4 regions of the Acidovorax sp. K2F genome follow, and region 1 is predicted to be linked to each of the others. Evidence: predicted binding sites of a transcription regulator. Region 1 holds the regulator's gene; each other region holds the start of a gene.

Region 1 (4,667 bases):
AAGCGAAGTCATCGAATACGACGGCAAGGCCGACAACGTGCGCTTCATCACCCGCGCCGAACTCCGCCGGTACCGTGGGTCGGTATTGAACGACGAGATCACCGGCGCCGTGATCGTCTACAACAACCTCACCGATGTGTTCACCGTCGATGGCCAGAAGGCACCAACGTCCTCTGCCGCAGCGGGCGACACACCAGCGCCCGGTGGTCGTGTGCGCGCCGTGCTGGCGCCCAAAGACCCTCCGCCCGGCGCGGCAGCCCCGGCCCCAGCGCCTGACGCGCCCGCACCGGCGCTGCGCCCCAGCAACAGCCTTGGCGGCGGCGCCAAGTGAGCGGGCCTGCTGTGAGTACCGGTCCTGACTCCCAGGCGGGTAGCCGCCTGGAGGTACAGCATCTGGCCAAATCCTATGGCAGCCGCAAGGTCGTCAAGGATGTGTCGCTGGTGGTGCAAAAAGGCGAGGTTGTGGGGTTGCTCGGCCCCAACGGCGCGGGCAAGACCACATCCTTTTACATGATCGTGGGCCTGGTGCGCAGCGATGCAGGCGATATTCGCATCGACGGCCACTCGGTGGCCCACATGCCCATCCACCGCCGCTCTCGGCTGGGTCTGTCGTACCTGCCGCAAGAAGCCTCGATCTTCCGCAAGCTCACCGTCGAAGAAAACGTGCGTGCGGTGCTGGAACTGCAGCGCGCCGATGACGGCCAGCCGCTATCGCGCGACGCCATCGAAGAGCGCCTGACGGCACTGCTGCAAGAGCTGCGTGTGGACCACCTGCGTGCCTCGCCCGCGCTGGCGCTGTCCGGTGGCGAGCGCCGCCGCGTCGAGATCGCCCGCGCCCTGGCCACCCAGCCGCGTTTCATCCTGCTGGACGAGCCTTTTGCCGGCATCGACCCCATCGCAGTGATCGAGATCCAGCGCATCATCGGCTTCCTCAAGGCACGCGGTATTGGTGTGCTCATCACCGACCACAACGTGCGCGAGACGCTGGGCATCTGCGACCACGCCTTCATCATCAGCGACGGCCGCGTGCTGGCGCAGGGCACGCCGTCCGAGATCGTGGACAACGCAGAAGTACGCCGCGTGTACCTGGGCGAGCATTTCCGCATGTGATGAAGCCTGGACTGTCGCTGCGCGTCTCGCAGCACCTTGCATTGACCCCCCAGCTCCAGCAGTCCATCCGGCTGCTGCAGTTGTCCACGCTCGAACTCTCGCAGGAAGTCGAGCAGATGCTCGACGAAAACCCGTTCCTCGAACGCAATGCCGACGAAGCCCCGCGCGAGGAGTTTGGCCTGGAAGCCGCCGACACGCCCGCGCAGGCCGACGACTACAGCGCCGATGATGCTATGTTTTCAGGAGCTGTCAGCGCAAGCAGTACTAGCGCTGAGAGCCAAAACGAGGCTGAAATCCCCAGTGGAGGCGCCGACGAGCCCGACTGGAGCGGTGACGGCACCGTCGAGATGGCGCCCAACGACGCCGAGTGGGGTGGCGACGCCCCGGCGCGCACCCGCAACGATGCGGAAGGCGACGAGGCCGACGCCACCGAGCTGGCCCGTTCGCACGAATCGCTCACCGCCTTTTTGCACCGCCAGGCACTGTCGCTGAGGCTGTCTGAAGTGGACACTGCCGCGCTGCGTTTTCTCATTGAATCGCTGAACGACGACGGCTACCTCGAAGAGCCTCTGGAAGAACTCGCTACCAGCCTGGCCGGGCCCGACGACCTGGAACAGATCGAAGAACTGGTGCACCGCTTCACCGTGGCCCAACGTCTGCTGCAGAGCCTGGAGCCCGTGGGCGTGGGCGCGCGCAACCTGGCCGAATGCCTGACGCTGCAGCTCACCGCGCTGGCGGCCGACGAAGACAGCGACGCCGACCCCGAGACCGTGCAGACCGCGCTGCGCATCTGTCAGCAGCCGCTGGAGATGCTGGCCCGCCGCGACATCCGCCGCCTGACGCAGCTGTGCAGCGAAGGTGGCGTGGCCGGAGAAGAACGCACCCGATCTGCCATGGCACTCATCGCCCGCCTGGAGCCTCGCCCTGGCCGCCGTTTTGCCGACGTAGAGCGCAACATCATCATCCCCGACGTCATCGTGCGCAAAGCCGGCCGTGCCAACGGGCGGGACGGCCAGCACAACTTCATCGTGCAGCTCAACCCCGATGTGATGCCCCGTCTGCGCGTGCACGACATCTACGCCGGCGCGCTGCGTGGCCATAAGGGCGGCGAAGGCCACCAGGGCATGCAGCAGCGCCTGCAGGAGGCGCGCTGGTTCATCAAGAACATCCAGCAGCGTTTTGACACCATCCTGCGCGTCTCGCGCGCCATCGTCGAGCGGCAGAAGAACTTCTTCACCCACGGTGAATTGGCCATGCGCCCCCTGGTGCTGCGCGACATCGCCGACGAGCTGGGCCTGCATGAGTCCACCATCAGCCGCGTGACCACGGCCAAGTACATGGCCACGCCGATCGGCACCTACGAGCTGAAGTACTTCTTTGGCTCTGGCCTGGGCACCGAGACTGGTGGCAATGCGTCCAGCACGGCCGTGCGCGCACTGATCAAGCAGTTCGTGTCCGCCGAAAACCCGGCCAAGCCGCTGTCCGACAGCCAGATCGCCGAGATGCTCAAGGAGCAGGGCATCGAATGCGCACGCCGCACCGTGGCCAAGTACCGCGAGGCGCTCAAGATCGCGCCAGCGAATTTGCGCAAAGCGCTTTAGCGCTGCCGGCGTGGAGGCGCGCGAGTGTTCTCTGGCCGTCCAGGCGACGGTTCGGTGCTGGGCTATTTGCGCGCCATGAATACCGCGTCATATGCTTGTGGCGTGAATCCTGCGATCTTCTGGCCGTTGGTCAGCAAGACCGGTACGCCTCTGGCCCCCAGCTGACTGAACGCCGCCTTGCCAGAAGGCGTGTCGATATCCAGCTCCCGATAGGCGATGCCCTTGCTCGCCAGATAGGCCTTGGCCGCCTTGCAGTAGCCGCACCAGGTGGCCATGTACAGCACCACATCGCCCCGAGGAGCCGCAATCTGTGGAGTGTCCGGAGTGGCTGTTTTGGGGGCAGGGCCCGCCCCCGGTACCACGCTGACCGGCAGGTTTTCCAGCTTCATCGTTTTCTCTACGGCACCGGCCGTGGGAGGCTTGTCGCTGTAAACCACCCTGCCGTCCGTACCCACTGATTTGTACAGCGTCTGGGCGTTGGCTGCCAACGGCACCACGGCCAGCGCCAGGGTGGTCAACAGGGTCCGAACAAAAGGGCGCATGAAGGGGCTCCGGTAAAATCCACTGCCCGAGAGCATACGAGACAGTGGCGCCCGGCCCACAGGACTCGTGCGCAACACTCCCCTGCAGTGGCCTGGGCACCACGCTGTGGATGGGATGGCGTCCCCCTGTGCTTCCCATCTGGCGCCTGGAAGGGCAGACCCTGTCTTTCGCGCAATGCGCTATGTCCGTCGCTGGCACCTGCCTTCGCTTCCTGTTTTGCCCTCCCACTTCCCGCACCATGGCCCGCATCGTCTTCGACCTCCCACCGCACTTCGACTTTGCCACTGAACTGCAGATCTACATCAGCCACGTGAACCAGGGCGGGCATCTTGACAACGCGCAGTTGCTCAGCCTGGTGTCTGAAGCGCGCGTGCGCTTTTTCCAGTCGCTGGGATACCCCGAGGCCGATGTGGGCGGTCTGTCCATCGTGGTCGGCGACATCGTGGCGCAGTACAAGTCCGAAGGTTTCCATGGCGAGACCATGCGGGTGGAGATGGCGCCAGCGGATTTCAACCGCTATGGGTTTGACCTGGTCTTTTGCATGACCGAGAAGACCTCAGGCCGCGAGGTGGCGCGCGGCAAGATCGGCATCGTCTTCATCGGCAAGGCCGACCGCAAGGTGGCACTGATCCCCGAATCTATCCGCCAATTGCTGCTGGCCCGCGCAGGCACGCCGGATTCCCATGCATTGTCCGAGCGCGTATCCTCCCTATCGACATGAACCAACTCCAACTTTTTCTCCCCTGCGCCGCGGGCGTCGAGGGCTTTCTGGCCGACGAGGTGCATGGCATCACCGGCCTCACGGGGCAAGACCTGCTGGTGGGCCGGGGCGGCGTGCTGCTGCGCGCCTCATGGCGCCAGGCCATGCAGCTCAACCTGCACAGCCGCCTGGCCCAGCGCGTGCTGGTGCAGCTGGCGCACCGCCCCTACCGGTCTGAGAACGACCTCTACGCCATGGCCAGCGAGGTGGCCTGGGAGATCTGGTTCACCACGCGCCAGACCTTCAAGGTCGAGGTGACGGCCCAGCACAGCCCGCTGCAGAGCCTCAACTTTGCGGGCCTCAAGGTCAAAGATGCCGTGGCCGACCGCTTCCGCCACAAGAGCGGCGTGCGGCCCGACGTGAACACCCAGTGGCCCGATGTGCGCATTCACCTGCACCTGACCACCGACGAGGCCACGATCTACATCGACACCTCGGGCGAGCCGCTGTTCAAGCGCGGCTGGCGCGAGGATAAGGGCGACGCGCCGCTCAAGGAAACCCTGGCCGCCGCCATGATCGCCGCCAGTGGCTGGGACCCGCATGGCGACAACCCCCAGCCCCTGTACGACCCCTGCTGCGGCAGCGGCACCATCGTGGTCGAGGCCGCACAGATCGCCTGCCGCATCCCGGCGGGCATGTTGCGGCGTTTTGCG
Region 2 (4,667 bases), on a different contig from region 1:
CCCTGGCGCAGCACCACACGGCTTTGTGCGCGCGATGGAAAGCCCCAGTGGTCAGCCTGCGTGAAGACCAGCAGGTCAGCCACCGTGCCAGGCTGTAGCGGCAGCGCTGTGGTGCCAGTGCGGCCGGTGCACAGCCAGTCGGCGCGGCACAGCGATTCGCTCCATTGGTCGAAAGGTGCATCCAGCTGCGCAGCCAGCACACCCGTGGCCAGGGCTTCCAGCGGGTCAAAGCTGCCCACGGGGCAGAACGGGTCTTGCACGTTGTCGCTGGCGACCAGCACCGGGATGCCGCGTGCACGGGCCTCCTTCACCAGCGTCAGGCCACGCTGGCGCGGTGTGCGGCCGGTGGTGGCGTCCTGCAGCAGCAGGTTGGTGATGGGCAGCGTGACCAGCGTGATCGGGCTTTGTGCCACCGCGTCGAGCGTGGCGAGGGCCGTGGCCTCGTCCTGTGCGGCCAGGGCGCAGGTGTGGCCGCAGACCACATGGCCTTCGAAACCCAGCTCCTTGAGCAGTGCGGCCGTGGTCGCCAAGCCCTGGGCGCCGGGGTGCAGTTCTTCGTCCACATGCAGGTCCACGTTCAGGCCGTGGTGCTGTGCGGCTTCCAACAGGTGGCGCAGCGCCTGTGGGTCCCAGTTGGTGGAATGCACAAAGCCGCCCAGCAATGCGCCGGGGCCGCTGGTGGCCACGGTGGCGGCCAGCCGCAGGGCGGCGCTGCGGTCCGTATACAGGTGTAAGGGGATCAGGCTCACGCGCTCCAGCGTGATGCGGTCGGCCCAGTCGTGGGCCAGTGCGCGCAACACGTTCCAGGCCAGTGGCTGCGCGTCGGGCTCCCACCAGTCGCAGTGGGTGCGCAGGTGCACGGTGCCTGCGTCGTAGGCCCATTGCAGCGCGCGGCTGGCGCGGGCGTGGATGTCGGCTTCGGTCCAGCTTTGGCGATCCAACATCATGGCCTCGATGGCGCCCAGCAGGCCGGGTTTGACCTCTCCCATGCGCGGCAGGGTGAAGGCCTTGTCCAGGTGGGTGTGCGCATCGACCAGGCCGGGCAGCACCAGCGCGCCTGCCACGTCCCACACAGCGCCGTGTAGCGCAGGCTGGGTGCCGTGGGGCAGCACTTGCACGATGCGGCCCTGGGCCAGGCGCAGATCGGCCAGTGCGGGCTGGTGGCCCTGCTGCGGCCACGCGGAGGGCAGCAGCCAGCGCGGCAACCGGGCGCGCAGGATGTGGTCGGGGGTGTTGGATGCGTGCATGCCGTGGCCCTTAGAACGTGGTCTTATGCAAAGCGCGCCATCGCCTGGCCCACGCGGGCCTTGAAGGCCGCCAGCCGGGGCGGTGTGGCCACGTTCATGTGGTAATAGGCGTGGTAGTCCACCCGCGCTTTTCCGCCCGTGAGCAGGCGCATGTAGCGGGTGATGGACTTGCGCGGCGGGTCGCCCATGAACAGGGCCGTCCAGCGGGGGCGGCCATAGGTGACCACGGCGGAGATGCGCTTGATGTGCGTGAGCGACGGCTTGACGTTGTGCGGGTCGCTGATGTCAAAGGCCACGCCGGGCATGAGCACGCGGTCGAAAAATCCCTTGAGCATCGCTGGCATGCCAAAGCACCAGGTGGGAAAGCAGAACACCACGGCTTCGGCCCAGAGCAGGCGGTCCACATAGCCCTGCACGGGCAACTGGTTGCTGGGCACCTCGTGGTAGCCCAGGCGCTCTTCGCGTGTCATCACGGGGTTGAAGCCCTCGGCGTACAGGTCGCAGTCGTCCACCTCATGGCCCGCGCCGCGCAGCTGCTGCACCACCTCGGTGTGCAGGGCTGCGTTGTAGCTGGTCTCTACCGGGTGGCAATAGATCACGAGGATGCGCATGGCGGGGGTCCTTCGGGTTGTGGGGGATGGGCCTACAGGTCCAGCGTGAGCGTGGGGCTGTGGCTGCGCGCGCAGCACACGGCGACGTGGGTGGCTTGCTCTGCAGCGCTCAGGCAGCTGTCGCGGTGGTCGGGCTCGCCGTCCAGCCAGCGGGTGACGCAGGTGCCGCACACGCCCTGCTCGCACAGGGTTTCCAGCGGTACGCCAGCGAGCTGCAGCACATCGGCCATGCTCTCGCCGGGGGCGACGGGCAAGCGCATCTGGCTGCGCTGCAGGATCAGCTCGAACGTGTGTTCTGTGCGGGCGGCGTCGGCGGTGTCAGGGGCTGTCTGCATTGTTTGACCATGTGATTTGATCGATTGGTCAAACTATTGCAAAGGCTGTGCCAGCCACAAAAAGCGGTCAAACGTCTTTGTGGTGGATCAACGCGGCCTGAAAGGGGCTTTTGACGCCGCGTGCTGGTGCAAATTGCCCGGGATTCGCCCCTCGGGCACCCGAGGTATGCCCAGAATGGGGCGGGGGCCTTAGTCTGGTGCGATGCCGCAGCCCAGCAGCACAAAGCTGGTGAGTTCGCGCACGATGGGCTCGCGGTCGATGGGCTCGTCGGGCGCCAGGCCCAGCATGATGTGCACCTGCACGCCGTAGTCGGCGTAGTGCTGCGTCATGCCCCAGATCTGCATCAGCAAAACCTTGGCGTCCACCTTGCGCATGCGCCCTTCGTCAATCCAGCGGTTGATGAGGTCCACCTTCTGCTGGGTGGACTTGACGGCTACGGGCCAGTATTTGCCCAGGTTGCGCCCACCGCCCAGCACCTCGGTGGTGAAGATGCGCGACAGGCCCGGGTTGTCCAGCGCGTAGTCGAGCTTCTTGCGCACGTAGCTGCTCAACACCTTCTTGGGATCGTCGCTGTTGCTGTCAAAAATGAAGGCGCCCGACCAGCCGTTGAGCACCGAGTACAGCAGCTCTTCATACAGCTCTTCCTTGCTGCTGATGTAGTAGTGCAGCTGGGGCTTGGTCAGGCCCGCGCGCTCGGCAATGGCTTTGGTGGATGCCCCCTTGAAACCATGGCGACTGAACTCGGCAATGGCCGCGTCGCGGATAGCGCCCAGGATGCGTTCGCGGCCTTGTTTGGCGCGGCTGAGCAGCGCGCCGGAGGCGGCTTCGGCTTCGGATTCGGTCATGGCTTTGGTGCGAGGCATGGGGAGTGCAGAGTGTGCGCTGCAGATTCTGCCCGCGCGGGAGTGGATCAGACTTTCCAGAACCCGATATGGGGCGCGCTGGCTTCTTCGACCAGCGCCGGGCCGATGCACTCGATGGCGTGGGGCGAGGCGGCGAACACGTCACGGCACGACAGCTCGGCGTCGCGCTGTTCGGCCCGCTCGCCCCGGAACACGCGCAGGCGCTCGGCATCAATGCCAAACACCACACGCCCAATGCCTGACCAGAAGATGGCGCCCGCGCACATCACGCAGGGCTCGGCTGATGAATACAGCGTGGCCTTGGCCAAGGCATCGCGGCCCACGCGCGGGCTCAGTTGGCGCACGGCATTGGTCTCGGCGTGGCCGGTGCAGTCGCCGGTCTCGGTGGTGTTGCAGTAGGCCTCGGCGAGCAGGCGCCCTTCGGCACTGATGACCACCGCACCAAACGGGCGGTTGCCGCGCGCGCGGGCCGTGCACGACCACGCGATGGCCTGGCGCAGGTAGGTGCCGTCCGTGTCGTTGATGGGGGTGGGGTCGTCAAAGCTGGCTGGGGGTGCAGACATGAGCGCGTGCATGGTGTAGGTGTCTCCGTCGATGGTGGGTGGGTGGCTGTCGTTGTGCAACGCCGGACTGTCTGCACGCCCGCCGTTGTGGTGCAGGGTGCTATGCATTTGGCATGCCAATCACAATCAGTGACATGTATGCATGGCTTTTGATGCGCGTGCACAAGCGCTCTCAACCTGCGTGGGCACACATGCATGGCGCCGTGGGCATTCTTCTTGCATCGCTGTTGGCAAGAGTAGAAGCGTTCACTGCATTGCCCCCTGTGCCATCCTGCGCGGGGAGATGCCAGTCGGAAATTGCTCTTGAAGCCCGCTGTGCGCGCGGCGGTGTGCGTTGGCACACCGTGGCTTCAAGGGTTGAAAGGACGGCCGCCGCATGCGGTGCCACCCACTCTTGAAGCACCCAGCGGGAGGGCCTTTCTTCCTTCCACTTGTCTTCAGGAGAACTGCATGACCACCACTGCCACCTACGACCTCGCCGAGCTGCAAAAAGAAACGCGCATGGGCGCGATGGGCTCGGAAACCGCGAGCCGCGAGATCCGCCGCATCGACCTCAGCCACTTTGCTCAGCGCAAGACCGAGATTGCCGACCAGCTATGGGACGCCGCCGTCGATGTCGGCTTTTTCCAGATCGTGAACCACGGCATTGACCTGGCCAAGGTGCACAACGCCTTTGCGATGACCGAGCGTTTCTTTGCGCTGCCGGATGGCGTGAAGGCGCAGTACCCGCTCAAGAAGGCGCTCAACGTGGGCTGGGAGAGCCGCGCGCAGGTGCGCCCCTCCACTGGCACACCGGACCAGAAGGAGTCGTACCAGATCACCCGCCCGCACATGGCAGGCCTGTGGCCCACTGACGAGGAGCTGGCAGGCTTCCAGGCCACCATGCTCGCGTTTGAGGGCCAGTGCTGGCAGGTGGCCATGCAGGTGCTGTCGTGTTTTGCGTGGAAGCTGGGGTTTGACGAGGCCTTCTTTGCCCGCGCGCACGACCCTGCGCAGGCCAGCTACCAAAGCACCTTGCGCCTGCTGCACTACTTTGCGACCCCGCCC
Region 3 (4,667 bases), on a different contig from region 1:
ATGATGCCCACGTCCTTGATGCCGGCTTCTGCGCAGTTGCGCGGGCAGCCCGACACGGCGAACTTGACCTTGTGCGGTGCGTACATGCGCCACATGGCGCGCTCCAGGTCCTTGCCCATCTGGGTGCTGTCCTGGGTGCCCATGCGGCACCACTCGCTGCCCACGCAGGTCTTCACGGTGCGCAGTGCCTTGGCATAGGCATGGCCGCTGGGCATGCCGATGTCCTTCCACACGTTAACCAGGTCTTCCTTCTTCACGCCCAGCAAATCGATGCGCTGGCCCCCTGTGACCTTGATGGTGGGGATGTTGTACTTGTCGGCCGCATCGGCAATGCGGCGCAGCTCGTCGGCCGTGGTTTCGCCGCCCCACATGCGGGGGATGACGCTGTAGGTGCCGTCTTTCTGGATGTTGGCGTGGCTGCGCTCGTTGATGGCGCGGCTTTGCGGGTCGTCCTTCGCGTCCTTGGGCCAGGTGCTGATGAGGTAGTAGTTGACGGCGGGGCGGCAGGATGCACAGCCGTTGGGCGTCTTCCACTCCATGAACTTGAACACATCGCCAATGCTCAGCAGCTTGTTGGCGCGGATCGCGTCGCGCACCGCCTGGTGGCCGTGGTCGGTGCAGCCGCACATGGCCTTGGTCTTGGGCGTGGCGCTGTAGTCGCCACCGGCAGTGAACATGATGATCTGCTCGACTAGGCCCGTGCACGATCCGCACGATGCGCTGGCCTTGGTGTGCTTGCGCACTTCATCCAGCGTGAACAGGCCCTTGTCCTTGATGGCCTTGCAGATGGCGCCCTTGGTCACGCCGTTGCAGCCGCAGACCTCGTCGCTGTCCTGCATGGCGGCGGCCTTGCTCTGGCCCTGGTGGCCGGTGTCGCCCAGGTGCGATTCGCCAAACATCAGCTTGTCGCGAATGTCGGTCACGCTGCGGCCATCGCGCAGCAGCTTGAAGTACCAGCTGCCGTCCACCGTATCGCCATAGAGGCAGGCGCCCACCAGCTTGTCGTCCTTGATGACCAGCTTTTTGTACACGCCGCCAAAGGGGTCGCTCATCACGATCTCTTCGGTGTTGTCGCCACCCTGGAAGTCGCCCGCGCTGAACAGGTCGATGCCCGTGACCTTGAGCTTGGTGGAGGTGAGCGAGCCCTGGTAGCGGCCGATGCCGAACTCGGCCAGGTGGTTGGCCAGCACTTTGCCCTGCTCGAACAGCGGGGCCACCAGGCCATAGGCAATGCCCCGGTGTGCCGCGCATTCGCCCACGGCATAGATGCGGGCGTCGGTGGTGGTCTGCAGCGTGTCGCTCACGACAATGCCGCGGTTCACGTGCAGGCGCATCTTTTCGGCGAGCTGCGTGTTGGGGCGGATGCCCACGGCCATTACCACCAGGTCGGCAGGCACTTCGGTGCCGTCCTTGAACTTGACGCTGGCCACCCGGCCTTCGGTATTGCCCACCAGCTCCTGGGTCTGCGCACCCATCAAAAAGCGCATGCCACGGTCTTCCAGCGACTTCTGCAGCATCTTGCCCGCCACGTCATCGAGCTGGCGCTCCATCAGCGAGGGCATCACGTGCACCACGCTCACGGTCATGCCTCGCTTCATGAGGCCATTGGCGGCTTCCAGGCCCAGCAGGCCGCCGCCGATGACCACCGCGTGCTTGTACGTGGCGGCTGCGTCGATCATGGCCTGTGTGTCGGCGATGTCGCGGTAGGCCAGCACGCCTTTCAGGTCCTTGCCGGGCACGGGCAGGATGAAGGGGTTGGAGCCCGTGGCCATGATGAGGCGGTCGTACTCGGCGGTGATCACATCGCCGTCCTTGCTGCTTGCACTCACCACACGGCGCACGCGGTCCACATCGGTCACGGTGAAACCAGTGTGCAGCGTGATGTGGTTGTCGGCGTACCACTGCCAGTCGTTGAGGATGATCTCGTCGATGGTCTGCTCGCCAGCCAGCACCGGCGACAGCAGAATGCGGTTGTAGTTGGGGTGCGGCTCGGCCCCGAAGACCGTGATGTCATACAGATCGGGGGCAATCTTGAGCAGCTCTTCCAGCGTGCGCACACCGGCCATGCCGTTCCCCACCATCACCAGTTTGAGCTTTTTCATCGTGACTCCGTCGGTTCCATCGCCTGGGCGATGCAAAAAACAAAAAAGGCGTCCACACGATGCAGCTCCGACATTCCATCGAAACCGCATGTGGGGACGCCTTCGTCCATACAACCCCTTGGTGCGCCGTTGCACCGCTGAATTGCGTGGCCCAGCTGGGCCGTTGCTTCGGGTAAGCAATGCCCGTGCCAGAGTTTGTGCACTGATGTGGGGTGATCCGGTGTTGTCCGCCCTGCAGAGGGCGGAGTTTCGGGTGTTGACGGGTGGCTCGGCTGCGCGGTGCGGTGCGTGTATGCACCACCTTGGGCATGGAACCTGCATGGAGGTGGTGCATGAGTTTTGAACTGGACATCGGCCACACCTCGCAGGCCGGGCGCAACGAAGTCAATGAAGACTTTGCCGCCCTGGTGCAGGGGCAGGGGCGCGACCGCGAACGCGGCGCCATCGCTGCCATTGCCGATGGTGTAAGCACCGGAGGCAAGGGCCGCGAAGCCGCACAGACCACGGTGAACACGCTGGTGAACGACTACTTCGCCACACCCGACACCTGGGACACCACCGTGGCGCTGGACCGCATCCTGAGCGCGCACAACGGCTGGCTTGCGTCGATGAACCGGCGCCGCCAGCCCGCCGTGGGCCTGACCACGCTCACCGCTGTGGTGCTGCGCGGCCAGTCGTACACGCTGGCCCATGTGGGCGATACGCGCGCCTATCTGCTGCGGGGCGGCCGGCTGCAACTGCTGACGACCGACCATGTGATGGCGCAGCGTGACCTAGCGCACCAGCTCACCCGCGCCATGGGCCTGGACGACCATGTGGTGGTGGATTACAGCCAGGGCGAACTGCACAGCGGCGACCTGCTGGTGCTGCTGTCCGATGGCGTGCACGGCAGCCTGCCCGAGCGTGAACTGCGCCAGTTGCTGCTGCAGCCGCAGGATGCCAACATCGCCAGTGCCGCCAGCGCCCAGGCGCTGAGCGAGGAGATCACGCGCGCAGCCTTGCGCCGGGGCAGCACCGACAACGTGACCGCGCTGGTGGTGCGGGTGCAGGGGGCGCTGGAAGCCACCTTGCAGGATGAGTCCCGCCGGGCGCAGCACTTGCCAGTGTTACCGTTGCTCAAGGTGGGCGAGCCGGTGGATGGCCTGGTGGTGACCGCGCTGGTGGCCGACAGCGGCGTGCACCGCATCTACCAGGCGCGCGACCCGGCCACGCAGCGGCTGTACGCGCTCAAGACACTGGTGCCCGCCCGCGGGCACGATGCGCAGGAGCGCGCCACTTTGGCGCATGAGGCCTGGGTGGCCCGGCGCATGCAGTCCGGCCATGCGGCGGTGCACCTTGCGCGCCTGAACACCTGGCCGCCAGAGCAGGGCGGTGCAAGCCCTGGCGCCAGTGCGTTTTATCTGCTCTATGACTGGCATGCCGGCCAGACCCTGGGCCAGCGCCTGCGCGGCCGCCAGCACCTGGGCGTGCCGCAGGCCGTGTCGGTGGTGATGCAGGCGGCGCAGGTGCTGGGCTGGCTGCATCGGCAAGGGGTGGTGCACCGCGACATCAAGCCCGACAACCTGCACCTGGGCGACGACGGTGTGCTGCGGGTGCTGGACCTGGGCGTGGCCCTGTCGGGCCGCGAGCCCGAGGCCACGCGCCGCCTGCACGCAGGTACCCCCAGCTACATGAACCCCGAGCAGTGGCCGGGCTATGAAAAGAACGGAGACCCGGCCGGCCAGTTGCCCGATGCGGGCAGCGATCTGTTTGCCCTGGGCGTCACGCTGTACCAGCTGCTGAGCCATGGGCGCCTGCCCTATGGCGAGGTGGTGCAGTACCAGCTGGGCCGCTACCACCGCGACCCCCTGGCCCCCAGCCGCCACAACCCCAGCGTCCCCATCTGGCTCGACCAGATCGCCTTGAAGGCCGTGGCCCGCCAGCGCACACAACGCTTTGAAACCGCCGAGGAACTGCTGCTGGCCCTGGAGCGGGGGGCTTCGCGCCCCTTGTCCGCCCCTGGCCCGCAGCCGCTGATGCAGCGCGATGCCACGGCACTGTGGAAGATCGCGCTGGCGGTGAGTGTGCTGGTGAACCTGTTGCTGGTGTATTGGCTGCTGTTTTTGCCGCGATGAGATCGATGGATTTGCTATTGACGCATATGAGAAATGCGCTTGGTGGGGATTGGGCTTGAAATGTGGGGTGGTCGGCGCGTTGACTGACTACGGACGTTCACGCGCCCCTGGAGCGGCCACCCTTCTGGCGAAAACGCGGGCAATGCTGCGCATTGGCTGGCTACGCCAGCTCAGGCACTGCGTGCCCGACCGCCCTTTTCCGCCCACGTACGGGTCCAGCGGATCTGCATGACCCGCAACAGCACCAGCATGGCACCGGCGCACACCGCAATGCCCACAAAGCCCCACAGGTAGGTGCCGGTGTACTGGCGCGAAAAGCCCATGCCGTTGGGGATGAGGCCGCCACCCAGCGCGCCGATCTCGCCAATCATCGAGCCGGCGACGGCCGTGGACAGCGGCCAGCGCAGCGGCACCAGCTGGAACAGCGCGCCGTTGCCCGCGCCCAGTGCCG
Region 4 (4,667 bases), on a different contig from region 1:
GCCAGGTGTCCTTGGGGCTGGGGATGCTTCCGCCCGTGGTGGTGGAGACCACCGCCCACAGGCCGATGAGCAGGCCCAGGCCACACAGCGGCGGCAGCACGGCCAGCCAGAAGCTGCGCGAGAGCGCGGACCAGTCGCGGCCAGTGGCCACGCTGGAGGGCGTTGCAGGTGCCTTGGGGGCAGATATCGCAGCCTTTTGGCTTCTTGCGCTAGTGGATGTTGCGCTTGCAGCTACAGTATTCATAGCATTCTGTGCGGCCACGGGGGCTGCATCCAACGGGGAATGAAAGACGGCACTGACCATGGTGTTCTCCTGTGCAGGGCTTGCTTGCGGGGTGGCCGGGAGGGCGCTGGGGCAGGGTTGCCGTCAGGCCTTGATCTTGAAGCCGTCGGCGTACTTGGCGGGGTCCTTGCCATCCCACACCACGCCGTCGATGAACTTGCTGGTGCGCAGCACATCCTTGGGCACGCTGATCTTCATGGCGCTGGCGACCGACTTGTACAGGTCCACCTGGTTCACTTCCTTGGCCACGGCCAGGTAGTCGGGGTGGCTCTTGAGCAGGCCCCAGCGCTTGTGCTGGGTCAGGAACCACATGCCGTCCGACAGGTAGGGGAAGTTCACCGCGCCGTCGTTGAAGAACTTCATGTGGTTGGGGTCGTCCCAGGTCTTGCCCAGACCGTTCTGGTAGCGGCCCAGAATGCGCTGGTTGATGGCATCCACGCCTGTGTTCACATACGCCTTGCCGGCCACGGTCTCGGCCATCTTCATCTTGTTGGACAGGCTGGCGTCGATCCACTGGCTGGCTTCGAGCACGGCCATCATCACGGCGCGCGTGGTGTTGGGGTACTTCTTGACGAACTCGGCCGTGGTGCCCAGCACCTTCTCGGGGTGGTCCTTCCAGATGTCCTGCGTGGTGTTGGCCGTGATGCCGATGCCATCCATGATGGCGCGGTGGTTCCAGGGCTCGCCCACACAAAAGCCGTCCATGTTGCCCACGCGCATGTTGGCCACCATCTGCGGCGGGGGCACGGTGATGAGCTTGGCACCCGACAGCGGGTTGATGCCCGCCGCTGCCAGCCAGTAGTGCATCCACATCGCGTGGGTGCCTGTGGGGAAGGTGCCCGCAAATGTGTATTCCCGCTTCTCGCTGGCCATGAGCTTGGCCAGGGACGGACCATCCACCGCACCCTTGTCGGCCAGGGCCTTGGAGAGGGTGATGGCCTGACCGTTGTTGTTCAGGTTCATGAGCACGGCCATGTCCTTCTTGGGGCCAGCGGTGCCCAGGTGCACGCCATAGACCAGGCCGTAGAGCACATGGGCAAAGTCCAGTTCGCCGTTCACCAGCTTGTCACGCACGCCGGCCCAACTGGCTTCCTTGTTGGGGACGATGGTCACGCCATATTTCTTGTCAAAGCCCAGCACCGAAGCCATGACCACGCTGGCGCAGTCGGTCAGCGGGATGAAGCCGATCTTGACCTCCTTCTTCTCGGGGGCGTCGGAGCCCGCTGCGTGGACGAGTGCGCGCAGCGCGGGGCTCACACCCACAGCGCCCACGGTGGCGGCCTGCAGCACGGTGCGGCGGTTGAGGCTGGTTTTCAACAGATCGGTCATAGGGCATCCCTGGTGGCGTGAAAAACAAAAAAGGCGTCCTCACACCGCGCCCGGCTGCATCAAAGCAACGCCGGGAGCGGGTGGGGACGCCTTTGTCCTGGGTGGAGCCTGGAACGGGTCCGGGGCTCCTTGCCAGCACCGGCCCGCCGTTGGGTCAGTGCTGTCAGTGGTCAGACCTGCATTGGTCTTGCACTGTGCAATGCAAAGCGCGTGCCAGCGTGCGCTGCGCCATGTTGGAGCGTTGGTTGCTATGGAATAGATAGCTGTCTGCGCTTGATCAATAAGCGCTACACGCCTGCGGGGCTTGCAGCAGGGATGTTCTTGTGGTGATCAGTGTGTTCGCACTGCCTTTGTGCGGCGCACCATTTGGGAGGGGCCTTGGAATTGGGCGCGGCCCAGGCGAGGGATGCCAAGCAAGGGCCGCACCGCAGCGAGGGCATCGTCCCCCTTCCCGAATGACGCAATCATTCGAGAGAAGGGGGAAGCGGCGCAGCCGCTCAGGGGGTTGTTCTCTGGTTTTACCCCAGCAGATCCATCACGTCCAGCATGCGCTGAGCCACGTCCACGAGCTTCAGGCCCTTGTCCATGGCGGTCTTGCGCAGCTTTTCGTAGGCGGCCTGTTCGGTCAGGCCCTGGCGCTGCATCAACAGGCCCTTGGCGCGGTCGATGGTCTTGCGGTCTTTGAGCTCGGTCTTGGCGTCGGCCAGCTCGGCGCGCAAAGCCTGTTCGTGCTGGAAGCGGGCCATGGCCACGTCCAGAATGGGGCGGATGCGCTGCGGTGCCAGGCCCGCCACGATGTAGGCAGACACACCGGCCGCCACCGCGTCCTTCACGTGCGAGGTGTCTTCATCGTTGGTGAACATCACGATGGGGCGGCGTTCGTCGCGTGTGGCCATCACCACATGCTCTAGCGCGTCGCGGGCCTCGCTCTCGGCGTCCACGATGATCAGGTCGGGCTGCAGCTGGGCAATGCGCTCGCTCAGAAACACGTCGGCGGGCAGCGTGGCCACCAGGTTGAAGTTGTTCTCCAGCAGCCCGATGCGCAGCGCCCGCGATCGCTCCGCCTGCTCCACGGCGTGTTCGTCGTCAGGGTCGGCGACTGCCAGATCCGGGGCAACCACCACGATGCGCAAAGCCTCATTCATACCCGTAAGCATAAGCAATTTTTACGCCACAAATTGGTGCGCCGGGGTGGTGCACGGCCCCAGAGCGCCGTTGCGATGGGCTTTCACGCAAGGCCCATACCGGCCCCAGGCCCGCCAGGCCTGGGTGCCCTGGCCCCCGTTGTGGGGCCTGAAAGTTGCTAATACTGACACCGTGGGAGGGCATACCCGGTAGCTCACCCAGCAGGGCGTCGCATATACATCTGGTCACACAGACACACTGAAATGGAGTTTTTTGCATGAACAAGCACATGAACCGGCGCCGCTTCTCGGCCAGCCTGGCCTTGACCGCAGTGGCGACTGCTGCACTCCTGACCGGATGCGGCAAGGTGCCGGACACCATCAAAATTGGTGTTGCACAGCCTTTGAGCGGCCCGCTGGGTGCCTTGGGGCAGGATCTGCTCAATGGCGTGAAGCTGGCGGTTGAGGAACTCAACAAGTCCGGCTACACCGTGGACGGCAAGCGCGTGACCTTGGAGGTCGTGTCCGTGGATGACAAGGCCGACGCCACCACCGGCAAGGCGGTCGCCCAGCAGCTGGTGGATGCGGGTGTGGTAGCCGTGGTGGGCCACCTCAACTCGGGCGTGAGCATTGAGACCGCCCCCATCTACGCCGCCAAGGACATTCCACAGATCGCCATCTCCACCAATCCCAAGTTCACGCAGCTCGGGTTCCCCACCACGTTCCGTATGGTGGCCAACGACACCTTGCAGGCGCGCGCCATCGGCTCCTTTGCGGCCACGCAGCTGGGCGCCAACCGCTACGCCGCGCTGGACGACGGCACCCCCTACGGCAAGGGCCTGGCCGATGGCGCGGCCGAACAGCTCAAGGCCGAGAAAAAGGAAGTCGTGGTGCGCAAGTCGTTCGACGACAAGACCGTGGCCTTCGACGAGCTGGCCGGTGAACTCAAGGCCGCCAACGTGGAAGTGATTGTTTCTACCCTCAACGACTTCCAGGCCCTGGCGCTGCTCGAAGCGCTCAAGAAGGTAGACCACACCAAGGTCAGCCTGCTGGGTGGCGACACCATCAAGACCACCGACATGACCAAGGGCGCAGGCATCGTGCAGGGGCTGTACGCCACCTCGCCAGTGCTGGAAGCCAAGGAGTTCACCACCGGCAAGCCCTTCCTTGAAAAGTACATCGCCGCCTTCAAGAAGCCTCCGGCCTACGGTGGTCACTACAGCTACGACAGCACGTATGTGCTCTCTGCAGCCATCCAGAAAGCCAAGTCCGCCGACCCCAAGGAAATCACCAAGGCCCTGCACAGCATCAACGGCTATGCCCCGGTGATTGGCACCATGACCTGGGATGAGAAGGGAGAGCAACGCTACGGTGCCGTGGGTGTGTACGAGCTGCGCAGCGGCAACTGGGAGTTGCGCATGCGGTCAGACCGCTGGTAAACAGCCCTCCGGGACGGATCGGCCCCGGGTTTTACACTCGGGGCATGAGCTTGCTGATCCTGGGTATTGAATCTTCGTGCGACGAGACGGGCGTGGCATTGGTCCGTTCCACGGGCAATGCCGTGCCTACGCTGCTGTCGCATGCGCTGCACAGCCAGATCGAGATGCACCAGGCCTATGGCGGCGTGGTCCCCGAACTGGCCAGCCGTGACCACATCCGCCGCGTGCTGCCGCTGGCCACGCAGGTGCTTACCGAGTCTGGCCAGTCGCTGGCCGATGTGGACGTGGTGGCCTACACGCGCGGCCCGGGCCTGGCGGGTGCGCTGCTGGTAGGCGCTGGCGTGGCCTGCGCGCTGGGCGCAGCGCTCAACAAGCCGGTGCTGGGCGTGCACCACCTGGAGGGGCACCTGCTGTCGCCCTTCCTCAGCGCCGACCCGCCAGAGTTCCCCTTTGTGGCCCTGCTCGTCTCGGGCGGCCACACGCAGCTGATGC

Evidence for each region. Region 1 encodes sigma-54, which starts transcription at its own class of promoters, with help from an activator protein. Its sites were predicted from a motif close to TGGCANGNAANCTGCTTT; they were not measured.
Region 2: a site for sigma-54 is predicted at 2,229-2,246, ahead of N4G42_RS05905 (2Fe-2S iron-sulfur cluster binding domain-containing protein). Genes of this name have one in related genera too.
Region 3: a site for sigma-54 is predicted at 2,276-2,293, ahead of nirB (nitrite reductase large subunit NirB). Genes of this name have one in related genera too.
Region 4: a site for sigma-54 is predicted at 1,811-1,828, ahead of N4G42_RS17700 (CmpA/NrtA family ABC transporter substrate-binding protein). Genes of this name have one in related genera too.

What each region holds. Positions count from the first base shown of each region.
Region 1 is NZ_JAOBSQ010000056.1:42,134-46,800, reverse strand. Features, by position in the region: gene lptA (lipopolysaccharide transport periplasmic protein LptA) at 1-331, shown strand, start outside; gene lptB (LPS export ABC transporter ATP-binding protein) at 328-1,110, shown strand; gene N4G42_RS22540 (RNA polymerase factor sigma-54) at 1,110-2,711, shown strand; gene N4G42_RS22535 (glutaredoxin family protein) at 2,774-3,253, opposite strand; gene N4G42_RS22530 (acyl-CoA thioesterase) at 3,493-3,975, shown strand; gene N4G42_RS22525 (class I SAM-dependent RNA methyltransferase) at 3,972-4,667, shown strand, end outside.
Region 2 is NZ_JAOBSQ010000013.1:111,673-116,339, forward strand. Features, by position in the region: gene N4G42_RS05895 (amidohydrolase family protein) at 1-1,247, opposite strand, end outside; gene N4G42_RS05900 (NAD(P)H-dependent oxidoreductase) at 1,271-1,858, opposite strand; gene N4G42_RS05905 (2Fe-2S iron-sulfur cluster binding domain-containing protein) at 1,891-2,193, opposite strand; gene N4G42_RS05910 (TetR/AcrR family transcriptional regulator) at 2,383-3,039, opposite strand; gene N4G42_RS05915 (nucleoside deaminase) at 3,105-3,620, opposite strand; gene N4G42_RS05920 (isopenicillin N synthase family dioxygenase) at 4,071-4,667, shown strand, end outside.
Region 3 is NZ_JAOBSQ010000048.1:41,864-46,530, reverse strand. Features, by position in the region: gene nirB (nitrite reductase large subunit NirB) at 1-2,102, opposite strand, end outside; gene N4G42_RS17770 (bifunctional protein-serine/threonine kinase/phosphatase) at 2,435-4,216, shown strand; gene N4G42_RS17765 (MFS transporter) at 4,387-4,667, opposite strand, start outside.
Region 4 is NZ_JAOBSQ010000048.1:25,878-30,544, reverse strand. Features, by position in the region: gene ntrB (nitrate ABC transporter permease) at 1-304, opposite strand, end outside; gene N4G42_RS17700 (CmpA/NrtA family ABC transporter substrate-binding protein) at 368-1,612, opposite strand; gene N4G42_RS17695 (ANTAR domain-containing response regulator) at 2,131-2,757, opposite strand; gene N4G42_RS17690 (branched-chain amino acid ABC transporter substrate-binding protein) at 3,015-4,175, shown strand; gene tsaD (tRNA (adenosine(37)-N6)-threonylcarbamoyltransferase complex transferase subunit TsaD) at 4,220-4,667, shown strand, end outside.